Flexistipes sp.: one gene and its partner. The protein of the gene in region 2 interacts with the protein of the main gene of each other region in a pairwise test. Links are inferred from orthologs where the notes say so. Each region holds a gene or a part of one and is shown on either strand. Other genes may lie near its edges. The genes, in order: UMU13_RS10485 and UMU13_RS01570.

What was found.
Region 1: the proteins of UMU13_RS01570 (region 2) and UMU13_RS10485 interact in binary tests that used the Escherichia coli proteins (3 or more experiments, as listed by UniProt). The link is inferred for Flexistipes sp. from one-to-one orthologs.

What each region holds. Positions count from the first base shown.
Region 1 is NZ_JAXKVW010000018.1:22,792-34,441, reverse strand. The notes cover bases 4,393-7,203. They hold UMU13_RS10485 (dihydrolipoyl dehydrogenase family protein), read right to left. Parts: upstream 6,575-7,203; coding sequence 5,210-6,574; downstream 4,393-5,209. Other genes in these bases: UMU13_RS10480 (MarR family winged helix-turn-helix transcriptional regulator), read right to left, coding at 6,578-7,033; UMU13_RS10490 (peptide chain release factor 3), read left to right, coding at 4,393-4,900. In the rest of the region: UMU13_RS10510 (ATP-binding protein), read left to right, coding at 1-113; UMU13_RS10505 (flavodoxin family protein), read right to left, coding at 261-827; UMU13_RS10500 (VOC family protein), read right to left, coding at 1,248-1,637; more of UMU13_RS10490, read left to right, coding at 3,293-4,392; UMU13_RS10475 (hypothetical protein), read right to left, coding at 7,534-9,489; UMU13_RS10470 (helix-turn-helix transcriptional regulator), read left to right, coding at 9,623-10,951; UMU13_RS10465 (hypothetical protein), read left to right, coding at 11,077-11,650. UniProt on the Escherichia coli protein: Lipoamide dehydrogenase is a component of the glycine cleavage system as well as of the alpha-ketoacid dehydrogenase complexes.
Region 2 is NZ_JAXKVW010000001.1:342,445-354,275, forward strand. Bases 4,060-7,051 are described here. They hold UMU13_RS01570 (ATP-dependent helicase), read left to right. Parts: upstream 4,060-4,522; coding sequence 4,523-6,580; downstream 6,581-7,051. Other genes in these bases: UMU13_RS01565 (chloride channel protein), read left to right, coding at 4,060-4,234; gatC (Asp-tRNA(Asn)/Glu-tRNA(Gln) amidotransferase subunit GatC), read left to right, coding at 6,656-6,952; gatA (Asp-tRNA(Asn)/Glu-tRNA(Gln) amidotransferase subunit GatA), read left to right, coding at 6,974-7,051. Outside these bases: bifunctional UDP-N-acetylglucosamine diphosphorylase/glucosamine-1-phosphate N-acetyltransferase GlmU, read left to right, coding at 1-657; glmS (glutamine--fructose-6-phosphate transaminase (isomerizing)), read left to right, coding at 660-2,489; more of UMU13_RS01565, read left to right, coding at 2,492-4,059; more of gatA, read left to right, coding at 7,052-8,434; UMU13_RS01585 (gamma-glutamylcyclotransferase family protein), read left to right, coding at 8,464-8,871; Asp-tRNA(Asn)/Glu-tRNA(Gln) amidotransferase subunit GatB, read left to right, coding at 8,883-10,319; mce (methylmalonyl-CoA epimerase), read left to right, coding at 10,329-10,730; UMU13_RS01600 (rhodanese-like domain-containing protein), read right to left, coding at 11,686-11,831. UniProt on the Escherichia coli protein: A helicase with DNA-dependent ATPase activity. Unwinds DNA duplexes with 3'-5' polarity. Translocates on single-stranded DNA with 3'-5' polarity. Initiates unwinding more efficiently from a nicked substrate than double-stranded DNA.

The DNA of each region.
Region 1 (11,650 bases), on a different replicon or contig from region 2:
TGGACTCAAAGAAAGCTTCTTTGGATGAATTAAAAGAAAAATCACAAAAAATTATCAGAAAATTCAATGATTATAAAGTGGAGTATCGTATTTATTCACTGCATGATTTATAACATCCATCCAAATATGAAGAAATAGTTGAAGGGAAAAATGGAGGCAGGTAAATTATTTCCTATAAATCAATTTATTTGATTTTAGCCTGTTTAAATACCAGAGTGTAATACCATCACTTACACTTACGAAGTGTAAGGTAATACTGGCTAACCGGCAATTTTTTGGGCAAAGTCAATGCTCTGCTGTTTAATATCTTTGCCAAGAGCTTCGGGAGTGGTGCAGCGACCGATATACAATTCACCTGCGCTGATAGATTTGTGAGGTTTTTGCATACGCCTGAACGCATCAATCATTCCTTCGGCATTGTTTTCATAAGGCCCTGCTCCGGTTACCAAAAGAGCTGTACTTTTTCCTTCTAACAAAGAGATATGACCAGGCTGGTGATAATTGGCATACAAACTGTAAGTTCTGTCAATTACATTTTTTATTTGCGCCGAAAAACCCCAAAAATATATTGGGGATGCATAAACCACCAAGTCGGAATCAAGCATTTTCTCTAAAATAGGAATTACATCATCATTTTGAACACAGCCTATCTCACTACTCTTTTCCTTACATTTTTTACATGCAAGACATCCATTCAGATTTTTTGAACTCAAATAAATATTGTCAACACTGTGCCCCAAAGATTCCAGTTCACTCTGAACCCAAGCCAGCACTTTTGCTGTGTTTCCATTTTTTCTGGCACTGCCCTGTAACGCTGCGATTTTCATACTAACCTTCTTTGTCGCTATTTTTCTTAGCAATTAAATATCACTTACTATCTTAAGGGTCAAGCTTGAAACAAGTTGTGGAATTTTTTACTGTTTTCCCGTGATTTTGGATACATTTTTTCGGGGCAAATATCAATAAAGAGAAAGAAAAACAGGAAATCCCGATATCTGCAAGAAAAGATTGTAATAAGACGTTGGGAGAAATTCACACCTGATATTAGCTCCCCTTCCGGAATCAATTGGCTCTCAGTTTCGGAAGGGTGGCTCAATCCATAATGGACACCTGGCTCTCTTGAACCGAAATATTCAATAATCGGCGGCGCTGTTGAATTTTTACTTTACCTATAAGGAATTGAAACCAGATAATACAAGGATTTCCGTTCACTTTATCTCCACTTCTCTCAATGCAGTTCAGCTTTTTTATCTGGACAATTCCCGCAGTTCTATGCCCAAGCCATCCGGATCCCGGATTTCCGCTCTTTTTGTTTTTCCCATATCAACCGGGCCCCAAGTAATTTCAATTCCCTGATTTTGCAGATAGTTTACCGCCTCGTCCATGTCGTCCACTTCCAAAGCCATCATCCTGTATCCCACCTGCCATTTACTAGCAGAAGGATCGTCCGGATCTTCCACAGATAAAAGCTCCAACATGGTATCTGAAAGTTTCAAATAAATGATCTCTTGCAGGGGCGGTACATTTACCGACTGTCTGAGCCAAGTTTCAAAGCCCAGTATCCCTTGATAAAATTGCAGTGTACGCTCCATATTAGAGGGTACAATTTCCACATGGTCAATCCTGCGAAACAACATATAAATTCTCCTTATATTAGTTTTGCCGCAAAGTGCGAGAAAAACTGATTAATCAAGCTTGAACTTTCACATCAGGAGTAAAAATCAAAAAGCATTTACCAAAAATTTGTCAAAAGCCAAAAAAAATCAACCGGAGTTATTAGTTTTCTGAGTGATAAAAATTGTTTTTTTTGGCTTGCTAAACAACTCCTCAAACTACCTTATAAGTAAAGTATTTAAGGATAGTCAGAGTGTCAATGCAAAATCTTGAAGAGACAAAAAGGGACATGCAAATTATGATTGAACAATTAAAGGAGAATGGGTAGAGAGTGAGGACAGGTAAATAATGCTTGATTCCCTACCTTTTGGGGAAACTCTCCAACTCTAATTTGAGCCTGCACTGAAAAGGTTAATAATATTAAAAATAAAAAACTTAAGATTAAACCAGCAGATTTCTTCATAACTACTCCCTTTTTGCGGTCTCACATTTTACAACCAATTATAACAGATACATGTTTTAATATTCAAAAATATTATTGGTGAAAAAAGGTGACAAGTAAATTATACTTTAAAATTCCCAACTGGCTGTAGTAACAGAAAAAAGGCTGATTGGTAAAACCAGGCTGGTTCGAAAATTTATGGATAAATGGGAACAGAAAAACAATACATACCTTATAATGATTTGTAACAAAGCATTATTCATTCTGGTGGTTAGTGCTATTGTTCATAAAAAGTATGCCGGAAGCTATTTTTCAAACTTCCGGCATAAAATAAATTCACTTATTTACTTTCCAAACTTTATAAACCTTACCGACAAGATCCGGACCTGGCTTTAGCGTAGCTTCTCCCGGATTCCAGCCTGCAGGACAAGCTTCTGCACCTTTGCTCTCTCTAACTTTCTGAAAGGCATGAATCTGCCTTATTGTTTCATCTATTTTTCTACCCACCGGTGGAGTAAGAACTTCCATAGCCTGAATTACCCCATCAGGATCAATGATGAATCTTCCTCTCACATCCACACCTGCTTCCTCATCATAAACGCCATAAATGCGTCCCAAGTGACCACCAGCGTCAGAAATCATAGGAAATGGGATATCACCTTCTATCATATGTGATAACTCTTCCTCATCCCAAATTTTGTGAACAAAAATACTGTCTACACTAGCTGTCAGAACTTCAACCCCCAGCTTTTGTAATTCATCAAATTTGTCTGCAACTGCAGACAGTTCTGTCGGTCAGACAAAAGTAAAATCTCCCGGATAAAAGCAAAGGAGAAGCCACTTTCCTGCATAATCACTCAATTTTACTGTATCAAACTTGCCTTTAAAATAAACAGGAGCTTCAAAATCCGGAGCTTTTTTACCAACTCTTACTGTTTCCATAACATTTTCCTCCTTCTGGACAGTTTCCCTATTCTCTTCCTTGTCGCTGTTTCCAAAAACTTTTCCGATAGGTCTTGCACAACCTTCTGGTATTTTGGACATAAAATTCACCTCCTATAACCAATGTTAGCATATGCCAAAAATATTTCAACAGAAAGAATAAAGTAATAGATAAAGAATTTATTTACTTTATTATTATAAGAAGAAAAAACAAATCCCTTGCATAATCTTCCGAACTTTCTTAGAATCCGCCTCTATTTTTGAAAATAATTATTAATTTTAAAGGTTGTTGTCATGAATGAATCAAATGTTATGAAGTCCGAAATTAACAGACGAAGGACTTTTGCTATTATATCCCACCCGGATGCCGGAAAAACCACATTAACGGAAAAGTTACTGTTGTATGGTGGAGCGCTGGATTTGGCAGGCTCAGTGACAGCCAAGAAAAAACAGAGGGAAACGTCTTCTGACTGGATGGAATTGGAAAAAAAGCGTGGAATCTCAGTTTCTTCAACAGTTTTGCAGTTTGAATATAACGGATATCGCTTCAATCTGCTGGATACACCGGGTCACAAAGATTTTTCAGAGGATACTTACCGTGTGCTGATGGCAGTGGATGCGGTGGTCATGGTTATTGACGCAGGTAAAGGTATTGAATCTCAAACGTTAAAGCTTTTTGAGGTTTGCCGTCAGCGCGGTGTCCCAATTTTTACTTTTATGAACAAAATGGACCGGCCGGCAAAATCACCCCTGGAGTTGATTGATCAACTGGAAAGTGTATTAAATATTCATGCATATCCTATAAACTGGCCTTTGGAAAGCGGGCCCTTTTTCAAAGGTGTATATGACCGTTTGAAAAGCGAGGTACATCTGTTTGAGAAGACTCCGGGAGGGGCATACAGGGCGCCGGTATCTGTCAGAGATCTTACTGATAAGCAGGTTAAGGATGTGATTTCTGAAGATGCATATTCTGAAATTCTGGAAGAGCTGGAAATGCTGGATATTGCCCATGAAAAATTCGACCTTGAAGCAGTTCACGAAGGGCAGATGACGCCGGTGTTTTTCGGCAGTGCCACAAATAATTTTGGTATAGAGCTGTTGTTGGAAAGATTTTTGGAATTCTCCCAACCTCCTGCTCCCCGAAAAGCCGGTGGTGAAACTGTCCCGCTGGAAGGCCCGTTCTTTTCCGGTTTTGTATTTAAAATTCAAACCAACATGAACCCCAAACACCGGGATAGAATGGTATTTATCAGGGTTTGTTCCGGAAAATTTGAAAGGGATATGATGGTAACAAATAGCCGGACAGAAAGAAATGTCCGCCTTTCCAACACACATAATCTTTTTGGACAGCAAAGAGAGACGCTGGATGAAGCATATGCCGGTGATGTTATCAGCTGTATAACAAATGCTGATTTGCGTATCGGTGACACCTTAAGCACAAAAAAGGGTTTGGCATTTAATGAAATACCACGGTTTGCTCCGGAATGTTTCGCTTATCTTGTTAATCATTCCCCTTCTGCTCAAAAAGCATTTCGTAAAGGGCTGGATCATCTCCTGGCTGAGGATATTGTACAGTCTTTCTGGCCGGCGCAGGAACAAAGTCCGATTCCGTTGCTGGGAGCAGTTGGAACACTTCAATTTGACGTTTTACAGTACCGGATGAAAAATGAATACGGAGTGGAAACAACGCTTGATGTAAAACCGTGGACAGCTCTACGCTGGGTGGATCCTTCTGTCTCAGAAGAAACAGTGAAAAAAGTGATCTCCTATGATTCAGCTTATGGAGAGGATGACTGCGGACGAATGGTAATACTATTCAGAAACAACTGGTCACTGCAGTATTTTGCAGAAAAAAACAAAGACATCATTTTGCACAGCTCACCTGCAGCATTGCCTGAATAGTTTTTTGAGCCAGTGGGTGTAATTTTGAAGGGAAAAACTGAAAAATTGTAAAAATTACGGGGCAGAGAATACAGATGCTCCACCCCAAGACCTTTGAATAACTCAGGAAGCGCGGCTTTAGCCGGGCAAGCGTTCTTTTGAAATTCAGTATTCACAGGCCTGCGGGACTAAAGTAATGTATCCCACTAGCATCGGTCGAAGACCGATAAATTTGTGATACACAATATATTTACCAGCCTCCGGCTGGTGCTACCCACTTCCTAAAACATGGAAAAACAAATTATTCAAAGGTCTTACCCCGCAAAACTGTTAAGTATCTATACCTGTTGAAGCAAGGTCGGCCAAAGGCTCTGCATATGTTGGGTGGGCAAACATAGTAGCAGCTATATCTTTAACATTAAGCCTGTTCTGAACAGCCGTCACCATCTGATGGATGTTTTCTGTGGCATGCTTCCCATAAAAAGTTGCACCTGCTACAGTATCAGAATCTTTATAAACAAAAATTTTCATTACCCCCACTTCAGATCTTTCAACCACAGGTCTTCCTTTCATTATACCAGGCACATAGAGCTCTTTTACATGTTCATCCTCTTTTACTATTCCCGTTGAGCCGATTTCAGGATCAGTAAAAACAACACGCGGAACAGCCCTCTCATCCAGTTTTTCACTGCGGGGATTTAAAATATTGTTAGCAGCCACCCTTCCCTCATAACTAGCAGAGTGTGCATACATGTTACCGCCTATAACATCGCCCACAGCATAAATGTTTTCACAGGTAGTCCTCAAATATTCATCCACTACTATGAAGTTTTTGTCTGTTTGAATGCCGGCTGCATCCAGATTCACTTCTGCAGTAAGAGGTATTCTTCCCGTGCTGATTAATACTTTGTCAAATTTTTCCACAAGCTCAGCATCTTTATACTTGGCTTTAACAATTCCATCTTCCACATCCAAAGATTCCAACATAGTCCCGGTTTCCACGCTCACGCCTTTACTTTTAAGATTTTCCTTCAGTGCATCTGTAACATCTTTGTCTTCACAGGGTAGTAAGCTGTCCATCGCCTCAACGATTTTTATCTTTGTACCGAAACTGCTGTAAAGGGTTGCAAACTCACATCCAATAGCTCCGCCACCGATAACTAACATTCTCTCCGGGAGATCGGTATTCAGCAGTAGCTGATCACTATTTAAAATATATGTGCCGTCAAAATCGGCAAAAGGAAGCCGTGCAGAGGTGGAACCTGTGGCAATAATAATATAATCTGCTTCTAAGGTTTCCGTTTCTCCATTGCCTCTATCCACAAATACTTCTTTTTCGCTTTTCAAACTGCCTTTACCAAATGAAAAATCAAGTCCTGAGCCATCCATCATACTGCCCATGCCTTCAGAAAGCATATTGACTGTCTCATAAACGGAAGATTTAATCTTATTCAAATCAATATCACCCGGTTTAATATCAAGACCGAACTCACCGGCTGTATGGGCATTCCTATAAATTGCAGCAGTTTTTAAGTACCCTTTTGTGGGCATACATCCACTATTAAGACATACACCTCCGAAATGCTGTCTGCTGAGAGCCACCACACATACAGATTTTCCCTGTGCTTTCAGATTAAGCGCAGCCTCAAGTCCTCCGGGACCGGAGCCTATTACCACAACATCGTACTTTTTCATAATTCACTCCTTTTCGCTGATATTATCAATTATTCTGTCGAGAAATTCGTTAAAAAGTTCCCGCTCACTCTTTGTCAAAGTTTCCAAAATATTATCCTGAATGGTCTCTAAATTGATATCCATTTCACGACCTAATTTTTCACCCCTATCGGTAAGATAATATTTACAATATCTTTTATCTTCTTTATCCCGGTTTCTGTAAACCAAGCCGTCTCTCTCCATTCTTTTGAGGGTGTTTGCCAAAGTAGGCTGTTCAACTCTAACCCGCTCACAAAGCTCCTTTTGGCTCAACCCGTTATTTTCCCACAGGAAAGTAAGCACAATAAATTGTCCCTGAGTAATCCCATAAGGCTCAATCAATCTGTTGAGTTCCATAAAACCGGTTCTGGTGACAAAATGCAATTTATAGCAGATCGAACGTTTCTTAGGGTTAAACATCATAATCTCCAAAAGCCGCACAATACATAGCATGCTATATATTGTCAATATATTTTCTTGGCGTCCTCCCATTTTTTAGAGCTAAGACAATACGCAGATATTGTTAGTACATAGATAGAGATCCCTCGGCTTCGCTCGGGATGACATAAATTGTTGTCTAACATCCGCCTTGGGCGGATAAATAGAATGTAAACATATTTACCAGTCTAAAAGACTGGTGCTAGCCGCAGGCATTCTTTCGAACAAAGTGAGAAATCTCTGCCATATGAAACGGCATAACGAATAAATATACAACTGTGCTTAATGTTGAGATATCTTCATGCGTGAAAATCCCGATATTTAGATAAACTATTGTCAAGTAGCACAAGTGCAAAAATTTTGGGAGGTTGCTAATATTTTCAGATTTAAGTCACGTTTTTAGATTAAAAATAAGGAATCTCTAAAGAAAGTTTTAGATAGATGGTAATTTAAAAAGGCGGGATATTTTATCCCGCCAAACTTTTAGTTGATTAATTTATCTGCTAATAAGTTATATACGCTTCTCCTACTTCAACTCCACCATCATAATCTACTCTGAATAGTGCTTTATTACCACCCACCGGCCAGTAAATACTGACATTGTCATTATCTTCGGCATCATAACCGTATATACGATACAAACCCTTAGATTTATCCACATCAAAAGTCGGGGTTACCGTTCTTTCTTCATTTGTAGCCGGATCTAAATATGTTATCGAAGTATATGCTTTATTGCCATCTACCACCATGCTTCCCCTTTCAAAAGGCAGAGTGGTAATCAGACTAACAGTGCCGTTATCTTTTATATCCAAAATTCTTCTAACAGCCAAATTCAATTTTCCATTAAAATCAGGAACATTTTCGCCGTCCTTCCTAAAATATCCCACAGTAAGACCTATATATTTTTCGCCGGTGCTATTGTCCACTTCCCAGCCCTGACCGGCTCCACTTTCAAACATCTCATAAATACCGTGTCCTGTATCATAAGCAAATCCGATAAAGTCACCGTTTAAATAAAGCGTATCACCAGAATCTATTTTAACAGTACCATTATCATAAACTGTTATATTATCTGTATAGGGTTCGATTGTACCATTGCTTAAGTCAAGATCAGCAAATGTAGCCTGGTAATCACCGGCTTCCATATTTACAAAAGACTCATTGTCAGACATATATGCAGTTCCAACAGTCTCAACCGTACCGTTATCAATTATAATAGAAATACCGGCTCTGGTACCTATATGTTGCAGCAAATATATATCTACGTTATCTGATTCACTAAACTCAAACATGGCAACATTACTTAAGACACCGTTGCCCGCCGGAAGTATCTGCCCCCTCTTAAAAGTAGGGTTTATAACTCCCCCTCCTGAAGCAAGACTAATAGTCATGTTATCTGCATTTATTGTGCCGTTATCAAGAATTTCTTTAATATTAAGGCTGCCATATCCAATATCATTTCCATCACCGAAAACATCAGAAAATATAAACCTTTTTTCACCTGAATAATAGTTCTGCACTTTCTCCATTAATTTTTGTGAAGTTTGAAAGTTTGACGGCAGCATACTTGTAACAGCAAGACATATATTTGACCCGTCGTCAAAAATGCTTCCATGGTTAACAACAAGCCCGAACCCGCCGCCAAATGCTTCCAGATTCATAACACCTGTAACAGAAAAGGAGTCGAACATCATAGTTCCGCCATTTATAAGACCGACAGACGTATCCCTATACAAAAGCTTTCCTTGTTTATCAACAGTTAAATTATCATACATTAGACCTAAATCTGTTAAATTGTCCCAAAGATTTGAATATCCGCTGTCCCCGATATTTATTCCCGCCTGGCCGGTGGTATTATCACAAACACCCAAACCTATTGCTCTATATTCCCCAGGGGGTAAGCTGGAAAGCAGTGTCCCTGAAAACAAGATTTTATTTAATTTTTCCATTAACTCTGGATCTGAAACCGGGTCGGAATATAACCCACTTACATTATCTCCCATTCCTATAAGATTTGCAAAATTTCCAGCCGCTTGGGTAATATCGAGACCGGTATCTTTAAACGCAAATTCTTTGAATATTTCATTTGTCAAAGGGGAGATATTATAAGAATTATTATCATTTAATTCACCGATAAACACCATTGTTGGTGCTACCAAGCCGGTATCATTATCTATTCCGCCAAAAGATTTCAAATAAATTTGTGAAGGCATATCATCAGAATTCACATTAATTGAAAAATCTCCATCTGTATCAGTTGTGCCGCTTCCTATTACATTTTCAAAACTACTGTCTGAATAAACCTTCACCTCTGCATTACTAACATACCCATCAATCACTTTACCGGATATCTGAACCTGTTCATCAACATTGTTAGAACCACTGTCAGAGCTATTTGAGCAACCTGTGTAATAAAAGGCAAAACAAACAGCAAGAACCAAAAGTATTTTTCTGTACATATCAAAAAGTCCTCCTTGTTTTTTTATATAGCATATCAGAAAAGCCTCCATCTTACAGCCAGCTAAATGTAAACCGGCTATATTTTTGTCGACATTCTGTAGACTTTTTAAGGGATTTATTATATTTAACGGTATGAAACTACAGATACCGGCCAAATGGCTTTTTAATAATATTGGTTTTTTAAAATACAGCTTCCCTTTTGCAGCCTTTTTGACCTGGATGTGGCTTATACCTTTAAACGGATATCTGAGCAGCTACATTTCAATAAATAACCCCTCTTTATCTTTTATATCTGGTCAGGGTATTGGATTACTGATTATCGGAACATTCAAACGCTGGAATCTTATCAAGAAATTAAAAATACTTTTCCTAATCCTGACAGTTTTTTTTACATTATTACTCTTCCCAGTAAACAATGCATTTGCATTGCATATATTTTTAGTTGCGGCAGGTATATCATCTGCTCCCTTAATTCTATTTGCAATTCTATATCTCAAATACACAGGACAAGTGTTTTTTAATGCTTTAGGAGCCTTTACTTTAGCTTTCTTACTGTGTTTTATAACAGAAATTATTCCCATCAATTATCAGACTAAAATCGTATTTATTCTATTAATTTTTGCAGCAGGAATGCTCTGTTTTAAACCTTCAGATTCAGAAAATTGCCCAAAAATAAAACTTGACTCCTATTACTTCCTGTTAACGTTATTTTATGTAACCGGCGGCATGTTATACTCTTATATAATCCAAAATCTCATACAAAAAGCATTTCTAAGTATCCCTGAGCATTTGTACTACTTAATCGGTATTTTTGCAGGAGCCTGGTTGTTTAAATACAAAAAAGAAGCACCTGTCCTGGGAGCTATAGCATCAGGCATACTTGCATTTAGCTTTATTCATGAAAAGCAGCCTTTGCTTCATTTTCTCAGCAATTTCACTCTGCACGTTTCTTTTGGTTTTATCGAGATATTCATCATTCTTTTTATTATTATGAAAATCAAACAGTATACACAAGCTGCATTTTTACTTTTCAGTATGTGTCTGGGTATTTTTTTAGGCCAGTTGATAACAATGACACTAAGCGAGGAGATTTTACTTAGTATAGGGATTGTTGCAGGGAATATTGTAATGATTATTACCCTTTTTATTTTATTTTTTTCCAAGCCCATTCCGGGCGAACAAAGGCTCTCTTCAACAAAAACAGAATCTGAAGTTATTAAAAATGCAGCGACTGTCGGATCACAGCATATCGATCGTCGCATTTTAAACCGTGCTTATTACAGACTGTCTGAAAAGGAGTACCAGGTTTTACTTTATACTTTGGACAAAAATACAATAAAGAATATCTCAAGCGAGCTTCAGATTTCTGAATCAACAGTCAAAACCTATCTCAGCAGAATTTATGAGAAATTTAATATAACAAACAAAAAGCAGCTCATAGATTTATTTCTAAGGAAATAATGTTTCACCTATCCTCAGTTATTTCACCAAAATCGTCAAACTATTGACATATCTTTCAGAAAAATGAAAAGGCTTTAATGAAAATTTCATTTAAACATGTTTTAAAACGTGATAAACTATAACTTATGCAAGAAAATGAAATCCTGGCAAAAATAAAATATCTGCTTACAAAATTTCCTGACGGTATCACTCTTACCCATGCCGAAATTTTGACTTTGTACCTTTTGTATCTGCATAAAGAGGAAGCGGACGAAAACGATTTTATTGACAAAGATGTTGTCGATATAGCAATACAGCGGAGTTTCAGCTATCTCAGCAATTTTGATTGCGAGCTGCCTTGGCGGACTGATACGGTAATGGAAAACCTCATCAAGAAAGGTTTTTTATTGTATTCCTCCACAGAAAAGAATGCATATTATATTTCCGAAATCAGCTCCAGCGTATTAAGGGGGCTTTTTAACAGAGATACCGAAACGACTTCTGACGTTGAAAGTAATTTAAATACTATACTTCTCTCCATTAAAAGTCTTGAAAATGCAGACGAAAACGACATTGACTCCTTTTTCAGACACACGTTTTTCGATCTTATTTTAAAACTTGATATTAAGATAAAGCAGCTGAAAGAAGATATTGTGGACAGTAAATGGGAAATAAAATCAGCCATAAGAAGCGGGAGCGAAGAGTCTTTCAGCTATTTCC
Region 2 (11,831 bases):
GCTTGTGAATATATGAAAAACGGCGTCAGTATAATAGATCCGGACAGCTTTTACTGCGATAATTCGGTTGAGATTGAAAACGATGTTACGATACATCCAAATGTAACCCTAAAAGGTGAAACCAAAATTGGAGAAGGCAGTGTTGTTTATCCGGGATGCAGGATAGCCGACAGTGTGGTGGAAGATTATTGTGAAATAAAAGATAATTGTGTTATAACAGAATCTTTTGTGGGCAGAGAATCTTCAGTGGGGCCTATGGCACATTTGAGACCGGGAAGCAAACTGTACGGGAAAAATAAAATCGGCAATTTTGTGGAAGTGAAAAAAACGGAAATACATGAAAACTCAAAAGCCAGCCACCTGACTTATCTGGGTGATGCATATATAGGGAAAGATGTGAATATTGGATGCGGCACAATTACATGTAATTATGACGGTATCAGTAAACATAAAACTATTATTAACGACGGTGTTTTTGTGGGAAGTGATGTTCAGTTTGTTGCCCCTGTGGAAATAGGTAAAAATGCTTTGATTGCAGCGGGCTCGACTGTTACAAAAGATGTCCCTGATGAATCACTCGCCATTTCCCGGAGTGAGCAGGTTAATAAAGAAGGCTGGGTGAGAAAACGCAAACAAATTTATTCAAGGGAGAAATAGATATGTGCGGTATTGTGGCTTATATAGGTGAAAAGAATGCTTACGATATCCTTTTGGAAGGGCTTGAGAGGCTTGAGTACAGAGGTTATGACTCCGCCGGGCTGGCGCTGCTTGATAAATCCGAAAATATCATAAAAACGGTAAGAAGTGTTGGTAAACTGAAGAATCTTAGAGAAAAAACCAGCAGCACTGATTTTAACAGCAAAGCAGGTATCGGTCACACCCGGTGGGCAACGCACGGGAAACCGACATCCTACAACGCCCATCCCCATGTTTCCAAAGGCCTTGCTTTGGTTCACAACGGTATTATTGAAAATTACCTTCAGCTGAAAAAAGAGCTGACTGATAAGGGGTATGTTTTTCAGTCTGAAACGGACTCGGAAGTTATCGCTCACCTGATACACAGTTATCTGAACGGCGATATTCTTGAGGCGGTAAGGAAAGCTACAAACAAGCTGAACGGAGCATTCTCCGTTGCAGTGATATCAGAAGATAACCCGGACAGGATTATAGCAGCCAGAAATGACAGCCCTCTTGTTTTGGGGGCAGGAGAGGGTGAGAATTTTGCAGCAAGTGATATTCCCGCTGTTTTGAGTCACACGAGGAATTTTATTTTTATGGAAGATGGTGATATTGCAGTTTTGCGGAAAGACTCCATAGAGATTTATGATAAAAATCACAAAAAAGTTGAAAGGGATAAAAAATATATTGACTGGAATCCGGTCATGGCTGAAAAAGCCGGATTCAGGCATTTTATGCAGAAAGAGATTTATGAGCAGCCCAGGGCAGTTACAGATACTCTGAGGGGTAAGTATTCTCTTGAAGAGTCGTTAATCAGACTGCCTGAACTGGATGAGATAAGCGGAGCACTGAAGAATGCAAGCAGAATTCACATTGTCGCCTGCGGAACAAGCTGGCACGCGGGTCTTGTGGGCAAATTCCTTCTTGAAAAATTTGCCGGTGTACCTGTGGAGGTGGATATAGCATCCGAGTACAGATACAGGGATACAATTCTGGATGAAAATGTGATTTTCCTTGCCATTACCCAGTCCGGAGAAACAGCCGATACACTGGCAGCCATGAGGATGGCAAAGAAAAAAGGGTGCAGTACTTTGGCTATTTGCAATGTTCTGGGCTCTTCAGTATCCAGGGAAGCAGACGGCGTGATATATACCCATGCCGGACCTGAGATCGGTGTTGCCTCAACAAAAGCGTTTACAACACAGATAACCTGCCTGTATATGCTTGGCATTTATTTAGGTCAGATCAGAAATACGATGAGCGATAAATCAAGAAGTGAATATATACACAGCCTTCTCGGTGTCCCCGAGCAAATGGAGTATGTGTTGAATAAAGATAGTGAAATTGAAAATATTGCAAAGGATTTTAAAGATTATAAAGATTTTCTTTTTTTAGGAAGGCACCTTAATTATCCTGTTGCACTCGAAGGGGCTCTTAAACTTAAAGAAATATCATACATACATGCAGAGGGCTATCCTGCCGGCGAAATGAAGCACGGTCCTATTGCACTTATAGATGAAAATATGCCTGTTTTTACTTTGGCAACCAAATCCCGGGTGTATGATAAGATTGTTTCTAATATCGAAGAGGTAAAGGCTCGTGACGGTATCGTTATTGCAACTGTTACGGAAAATGATACCCATCTTGCGGACAAATGTGACGCTGTTATCAGTATTCCCGGAACATCCGAAGAGGTCAGTGTCTTTTTAAATACAGTTGTTACACAATTCTTCGCCTATCATTGTGCCCGCTTACTGGGTAATGATGTTGATCAGCCGAGAAATTTGGCAAAAAGCGTGACAGTGGAGTGATAATGATACAAAAAGCCAAAGGGTGGTTGAACAGCTTTTTTGGCGAACACGAAGATATGTATATGGCCGGTGTTGCTGTACTTATCGGTGTAGCTGCCGGTTACGGTAACATTATTTTCAGGTATTTAATAGGTATTGTTCAGGATTTTTTCTACGGGACAAAAGAGGAGTTTCTTTTAGAAACGCTCATTCACACCCCTATATATAAGATTGTTCTTATTCCGGCTGTGGGCGGATTGATAGTTGGTATGGCCGGCCTAATTTTTAAATCTGCAAAGGGGCACGGTGTGCCGGATGTTATAAAGGCAATAGCCCTCAATTTAAAAATCAGTCCTTTTGTAGCTGTTGTGAAAAGTTTCACTTCTGCGATTACACTTGGCACCGGAGGTTCCGCAGGAAGAGAGGGACCCATTATACATATAGGTTCGGCACTGGGCTCCGGTGTGGGAAAAATATTCGGTTTTTCCACCAGAAGGATGAAAACGGCTGTTGCTTGCGGAGCGGCAGGCGGACTGGCGGCAACCTTTAATGCACCTATCGGCGGGGCGATGTTTGCAGCGGAAGTGTTGCTTGGCGAATTCGGTATCAGAACATTCAGTCCGATTATCATTTCTTCCGTTATTGCAACTGTCGTTTCAAGGGGACACCTGGGCAATGTGGTAACTTTTGAAGCGCCGGAATATCATCTGAGACATTTTATGGAGCTGCCCCTTTATATGGTGTTGGGTTTTGCCTGTGCCGTAGTCGGTGTTTTTTTTATACGTTTTTTTTACAAAACCGAAGAAACCTTTGACAATCTGAGCATACCTTCTTTTCTAAAGCCTGCTTTGGGCGGGCTGCTGCTCGGCATACTGGCCATATACTCACGTGAAATTATGGGTGTCGGTTACGACACAATAAACCAAATTCTTGCTTCGAATCAGGTGGGACTTTTTCTCTTAGTTATTGTGTTTCTTAAAATCCTTGCAACATCTCTGACTCTGGGATCCGGTGGATCCGGTGGTTTGTTTGTCCCTGCACTTTTTATAGGAACTGCAACAGGCGGAGCTTTGGGGGGGATTTTTAATGCTGCCTTTCCCGGTATTACGTCTTCCAGCGGTGCCTATGCTTTGGTGGCAATGAGCGCTATGCTCGGTGCAACCATAAAAGCCCCTTTAACTGCTATACTTATAATTTTTGAGATTACCCAGAGTTATGAAATCATTTTGCCGTTAATGTTTGCAACGATTATTGCAAATGTTGCTGCCAACTGGCTGGAGAAAGAATCTATTTTTTCCTGGATTCTTGCCAAGGAAGGTATCAATATCAGAAAGGGCACTGAAGAAAGAGTACTATCCGAAATAAGAGTTGAAGATGTAATGCTCAGGGATATTGTTACTTTTAAAGAAAGCTCCAATTTCAAAGAGATCACCGAGGGTATAAAGAAAGCCGATCATATTTATTATCCGGTGTTAAACGATAAAGGATATCTGACAGGCATTATGTCGTTAGATAATATAAAAAATGTGATGTTTGAAAAGGGGCTGGAGGAAATTGTTGTGGCAGGTGAGATTTGCACAAAAGATGACCTGATATACGTTTACCCTGAGGACAGTCTTGCCACAGCTCTAAAAAAGCTGGGAATTAAAGATCTGGGGGCACTGCCCGTTGTGGAAAATATAAACGGCAATTTTAAGGTAGAAGGATTGCTGAGAAGAAGTGATATAATTTTAGCCTATAATAAAGCTCTTGCAACGAGTGTTTAATGAGATTCGCAGAAATTAATAATTCAAGTTTCGCACTTAGGTCGGTCATTGCGAAACCCTGTGGAAACAGGGTTGTGGCAATCTCAAAATAATAAAAAAAGAGAGATTGCTTCGTCGTTAGCACTCCTCGCAAAGACTTACAATAGGTGCAAGTGCGAAACTTGAATTAATAATATATAAAAGGGGAGATCCCTCGACTCCACTTCGTTTCGCTCGGGATGACAATGTTGCGATAAAGCGATATATTGTGTCATTTCGGACGAAGTGAGAAATCTCTAAGGGAGATATATGCCTCACTCAAATGATAGACTGAATAAAGAACAAAAGGCTGCCGTTGAATATACGGGCTCACCCCTGCTTGTGATAGCCGGAGCCGGAACGGGGAAAACAAAGGTAATTGTCCATAAGATTGCTTATCTGATTGATAATATCGGTGTTAACCCGAACAATATCCTGTCGGTTACTTTTACCAATAAAGCAGCCTGGGAAATGAAATCCCGTCTTAAAAACCTTGTGGGAGAAAGAGCTGAAGGAGTGTGGATGGGCACATTCCATTCCATATGTTTGAGAATTCTGCGCCGGGAGACGCATAAAACTGAGTTTAAAAAAGGCTTTGGAGTTATTGATCAGGATGACAGGCTTTCAGCCCTCAGAAGTATTGTGAAAGAACTGAATATCGACAGTAAAAAATATCCCCCGAAACAGTATCTCTGGCTGATAAGCAGTTTTAAAAACACTATTGAATATGTGGAGGATAAAGAGCCGGAAGAATTCATCCACAGATTTCCTGATGTTTTTAAAGCCTACCAGCAGTATCTTTCTTTTGCAAATCTTGTGGATTTTGATGACATGCTTGCTCTTGTTATCAGGATTTTTCAGGAAAATTATGAAGTGCTCGAACTTTACAGAAATATTTTCCGGTATATCATGGTGGATGAATATCAGGATACAAACTATATACAGTTTTTCTTTTTAAAGCTGCTTTCAGGTGAATATGGCAATATTTGTGTGGTGGGGGACGATGATCAGTCCATTTACGGATGGCGCGGTGCAGAAATAAGAAATATCCTCGATTTCGAAAAACATTTCTCTGATGTTAAAACAATAAAGCTTACCGAAAATTACAGGAGTTCACCCAATATCCTGTTTACAGCCAATACACTTATTGCAAACAATAATTACAGAAAAGGCAAGAATCTTTCCCCGGTGATCCATAAGATGGGAAATATCATGGTTAAAGAATGTCATGATGAGCAGGATGAATCAAATTTTGTTATTAATGAGATTGAGCTTATGCTGGATCAGGGAATATCTCCTGCCGAAATAGCTGTTCTTTACAGAACAAATGCTCAGTCGAGGGCTTTTGAGGTGGAGCTTAACAGAAGGGGGATACCTTATAAAGTTATCGGGGGTATCAGTTTTTACTCCAGAAGGGAGATAAAAGATATTCTGGCATATTTAAAGCTTTCGGACAATCCATATGATATAGATGCTCTGAAGCGTTCTGCCAAAAATCCGCCCAAGGGAATAGGCAACGTAGTTATTCAGAGAATTATCGATTATGCAACCGGCAACGGTTCGGATCTTATATCAGCAGCAAAAGAAATTGCCTCTGTTTCAAAGGGGAAGACCGCCGCCAGTTTAAAATTTTATACCAATATCCTTGATGAGATGCAGCTGTTTGAAAATATAGCGGACAAGATTAAGGTTATTTTGAACGAAAGCTCCTATGGGAATTATCTGAAACAGTTTGAAGAACAGAATGATGCAAACAAACGCATAAACAATATCGATGAGCTTATTAATGCAGCTGCAATTTTTGATGAAAGTTATGACGAACCGGACTTGTCTGAGTTTCTTGCCACAACAACACTGACAACTTCCACAGATGAAAGTGCCGGTGATTCCGTAAGTCTCATGACCCTTCATTCGGCAAAAGGGCTGGAATTTGAATCAGTATTTCTGACGGGCCTTGAAGAGGGTTTGTTTCCCTTGTTCCGCTCCATGGATAATGAGTGGGAGCTGGAAGAGGAAAGGCGGCTCTGCTATGTGGGGATTACCAGAGCCAAAAGCAATCTTGTTTTCACTCATACCAACACCCGTATGGTCTACGGTAAAAGACAGTTTTGCAGACCTTCGATGTTTTTGGATGAGCTGAAGTCTGACATCAGTTCTCCGGGAGATTACGGAAAAAAGCTAAAAGCCAATACAAGAGTATTCCACAGCAAATACGGTGAAGGGGTTGTCCTTAATGTTAAAGGAGCGGGGGACAAGGTAAAGGCGGATGTTTTTTTCCAGAGTTCAGGGCTTAAAAAAATGCTTGCTGAAAGTCTGGAAATATTTTAGGAACTTATTGGTTTACACCCTGTAAATTTTGCGTAAAATAGATTTTCCTGATGATCAATAAAGCGGAGGATGAGGATGTCAAAAGTTATTGATAAAAAAGATGTGCTGCATATTGCGGATCTTGCCAGACTGCAATTTTCCGAAGAGGAAGCTGAGCGCTTTACCAATGAGCTCAACAATATTCTCGATTATATACATAAGCTGGACGAGCTGGATACTTCCAATGTTGAGCCCACTTCGCATGCCCTTGATATCTCGAACGTTTTCAGGGAAGATGAGCAAAAAGAGCAGCTTAACAATGAGCAGGCGCTCAAGAATGCTCCGGATAAAGAGCAGGGACACTTCAAGGTACCCAGAGTTATTGAAAATTAATAAAATCTACAGGAGTTGTTGATGAATCTACTGAATGCAGATCTGAAGACATTGAGGTCTTATCTGGAGGACGGAAGAATTTCTGCAAAGGAACTTGTACAGTTTTATCTTGATAGAATTAATAAATATGATGACAAGCTTAAATCTTTTGTTTCCATAAATGAGGATGCACTGTCCGAAGCGGAAAAAATTGACGTGAAAAGACGTAACGGTGAGAAACTGCCGCCGATGGCGGGAATTCCGATAGCTTTGAAAGACAATATGGTGACTAAGGGGCTGAGAACCACCTGTTCGTCGCATATCCTGGAAAATTTTGATCCCGTTTACGACGGAACTGTTGCAAAGCAGCTGAAAGAAAAAGGTTTTATTATACTCGGGAAACTTAATATGGATGAATTTGCCATGGGCTCATCCTGTGAAGCCTCCTATTTTGGCAAAACAAAAAATCCATGGGATATTGATAGGGTCCCCGGCGGCTCGAGCGGTGGTGCCGCAGCTGCAGTGAGCGCTCGTTTGGTTCCCGCTTCCCTGGGAAGTGATACGGGGGGCTCGATAAGACAGCCGGCTTCTTTTTGCGGTATTGCCGGATTTAAACCGACATATGGCAGAGTCTCAAGATTCGGCCTGGTTGCTTTTGCTTCAAGTCTTGATCAGATAGGTCCGATGACATGGAATGTTCAGGACAGTGTGGAACTGATGAAAATTATCGGAAAACATGACCATCACGATTCCACCTCGGCTTCCAAAAATTCGTTCGAACCTTATGATAAAAAACTTGATAATTTGAAAGGGATAAAAATCGGCGTCCCCGAGGAATATTTCAAAGAGGGGCTGAGTCCGGAAGTTGAAGCATCTGTAAAAGACGCCATAAAACATCTTGAATCCCTTGGTGCGGAAATTATCAACATACGTATGCCCCATACAGATTACGCAGTGGCTGTTTATTATATACTTGCCACGGCCGAGGCTTCGAGTAACCTGGCCCGTTATGACGGTGTCAGATACGGATACAGAGCTGAGGCTGAAAATTTGTCTGAAATGTATGTGAAAACCCGTTCAGAAGGATTCGGTGACGAGGTTAAAAGGCGGATAATGCTCGGTACATATGTGTTAAGTGCCGGCTACTATGATGCTTATTATTTGAAGGCTCAGAGAGTCAGAACACTTATCAAAAATGATTTCCTTGATGCTTTTGCAAAAGTTGATGCAATAGTTGCGCCTACTTCCCCGACAACTGCTTTCAAAATTGGCGAAAAGGTGGAGGATCCTTTGAGTATGTATTTGAGTGATATTTTTACCCTTTCACTGAACCTTTTCGGCGGATGCGGCATTTCAGTACCATGCGGTTTTGACAGCAATAATCTTCCCATAGGTCTGCAGATTCTCGGTAACTATTTTGATGAGGCTAAGATCCTCGAAATTGCAGATTGTTACCAGAAAAATACGGATTGGCACACAAAAATACCTACGGAATTTGAATAAAAAATTGATGCTCAATGGGGAATCAGCGGATGAATTTTATCGATAAGATATTCTTTTACGGTTCATTGAAATCGGACGGACCGTTTTACAGTATGTATGCAAAGAATGTTCTTTTTAAGAACAGGGCTTATACTTACGGCAGAATGGCTATGTATAAAGGAACTTTTCCGGCGCTGCTGGAGGATAAAGATTCAGTGGTATACGGTGAACTGGTTACCATTTTTAATGTGAGAGATGTTCTGCTGGTGCTGGATAATGTTGAAAAATATTTGGATAGAGTTAGTAAGACATTGTGGGTTTTGCCGTCCAACGGCGATGATTCTGTTAATCAGGAGCCCAAAGAAGTCACTGCCTGGGTGTATATTTATAAGGGAGATATGAGTTACATCTCCTATTTGGATATGCAGGAGTGGAATAACAAACAATTAAAACTGTAGTGAGGTTATAGATGAATTATGAGGCTGTGATAGGACTGGAAGTACATGTTCAGATGGGAACGAATACAAAAATATTCTGCTCATGTTCCACCAACTTTGGAGCAGAGCCGAACAGCAATGTATGTCCGGTTTGCCTGGGAATGCCGGGTGTGCTGCCGGTGCTTAACAAGAGAGCTCTGGAATATGCAATGACAGCCGGACTGGCTCTCAACTGTGAAATTCAGGAATCCAGTGTTTTCGCAAGGAAAAACTATTTTTATCCGGATTTGCCAAAAGGTTATCAGATATCACAGTATGAGCTTCCCTTATGCCTGAACGGTAAAATGAAAATCAATCTTGAGGACTATTCCAAGGAAATTGGTATCACCAGAATTCACATGGAGGAAGATGCGGGCAAATCCATTCACGGTGAAAATCTCGGCGATTATTCCGCTTCCTATGTGGATTTAAACAGAACAGGGGTTCCGCTTATTGAGATTGTTAGTGAGCCTGATATGAGAACAGGTGAGGAAGCAAAAGCTTATTTGCAGAAGCTGAAAGCTATACTGCAATATGCCGGAGTTTCCGAATGTAATATGGAAGAAGGCTCATTAAGATGCGATGCCAATATTTCCATACGTCCTGAAGGACAAAAGGAATTCGGGGTAAAAACAGAAATCAAAAATATGAATTCTTTTAAAAACGTACAAAAAGCAATAGAATATGAAATTAAGCGTCAGACCAAGGTTTTAAACGAAGGCGGTCATATCGTTCAGGAAACGAGATTGTGGAATCCTGACAAAAACATAACGGTTGCAATGAGAAGCAAGGAAGAAGCACATGATTACAGGTATTTTCCGGATCCCGACCTCATACCTGTCAAAGTTGATGATGACTGGATTGAGCGGATCAGGGAAAGCCTGCCTGAACTGCCGGATGAAAGGAAAGCCCGTTTTAAAAAGGAATACAGTCTCCCCGAATATGATGCGGATGTACTTACTTCTTTTAAAACATATGCCGATTATTTTGAGGAGTGTATAAAAAGCCACAACAATCCCAAAATAATAGCCAACTGGATTATGTCGGAAATTTTAAGAGTTGTTAACGAAAGGAACTGCGATATTTTTGATATCGGAGTAAATCCTTCCATGCTTGCCGGCCTTGTAAAGTTGATAGACGATAACACAATCAGCGGTAAAATAGCTAAAGATGTTTTTGAAATCATGCTTGAGAGCGGGAAAGCTCCCGCTGAAATTGTTAAAGAGAAAAATCTTGCCCAGATATCCGATAGTTCCGAGCTGGAAAATATTGTAAAACAGGTGTTTGAAGAAAACCCCGATGAGCTGGAGCGTTTTAAAAACGGAGAGAAAAAGCTGCAGGGTTTCTTTGTGGGGCAGGTGATGAAGAAAACAAAAGGCCAGGCAAATCCGAAGCTTGTTAATCAGCTGATAGCAAAATTAAGCAGTTAGGGGTTTGATATGCTGAAAAAGATTGATCATATCGGGATAGCAGTAAAGTCGCTGGAAGAAGCAGTTAGGTTTTATGAGACTTTGGGTGTTAATGTGGAATCTTATGAAGAAGTTCCGTCTCAAAAAGTGAAGGTCGCATTTATCAAACTGGGAGACTCCAACGTTGAGCTGCTTGAGCCCACAAGTGAAGACAGCCCTGTTGCCAAATTCCTGGATAAGAAAGGGGAAGGCATTCATCACTTATGTTATGAAGTAAACGATGTTTCTGAGTCCCTTGATATTATGAAAAAGGACGGAATGAAGCTGATAAATGAAGAGCCGATAAAAGGGGCACATGGCAAGCTGGTGGCATTTGTTCATCCGAAATCTGCCAACGGTGTCCTTACCGAACTTTCACAACCAGCAGATTAATCTTAGAAAGTCAAATTTTGTACTTGTCCCTGTTACAACTGACGTCACCCCATTTTTCGTAGTGCAAATATTTTTCAATGTAATTTGCACGCATTTCGCAGCCGAAACTCGAAACTACTGCCGCTAACCGTCTACACCCTCCCCTCATAATTGTTTTTATTTGCAAATATTTATCCACTTTACTTTCCAACACAGGGTGTGACCACTAACCGGCAGTACGTTTCTCTAGCACCAGCCGAAAGGCTGGTAAATATGTGGAACACATTCGACATCGGCTGCTTCATTTTTGCAAATTACATTGAAATCAGTTTCATATTAGCTAAGTATATGTAAAACAAAACTTTTATATAATTTTTGGGGTGATGCCAGTGTTATAAGTATTTGCGAGGATCCATTCAGGGGGTAAAATACTTGTTCAAAGATCTCCCGCGTACTTAAGGCGTTAAATGTGTGGTCGCAAGGATGCCTATGGATAGCACCAGTCTTTTAGACTGGTAAATATGTTTAACATTCTATTTATCCGCCCATAGCGAATGCTATTCAAAAAATTGTCACCTCTTGCCTGGTTAAATGCCGCAGGCAATCAGCGAAGCTGATATTTAACGGGGGCGACCGAAGCGGAGAGGTCTCTAGTCAAATAATACTATGAGAGTTTTGAATAATATGCTTTTATGCTTTTTCGGAAGGGGGTAGCACCAGCCGGAGGCTGGTAAATATGTTGTCAAACATTCAATTTAGCTATTTACATAGCTGCTAATCGGTCTTCGACCGATGCTAGTGGTATACATTACTTCAGTCCCGCAAGGTTGAAAATACGGGTTTCAATACATCTTTGCGCGGCTGAAGCCGCGCTTCCTAACTTGTGCAAAGTTCTTAAGTCTCGTATAAGTTTTTTATAATAAAAAAGGCAGCCAAATGGCTGCCTTTTTTTGGTATATAGTTTGATATAGTGTGTCTATTTGATTGTGCATTTACCGCTTTCGTAGTTAACATGTGCATCCAGATAATACAGTCTGTCCATCTTTTTGTAGCCGCACATGTCCTGCAAGGCGTAGTACAGCTCACTTGATCTGCCGCCTGCAGAACACATAAATACCACAT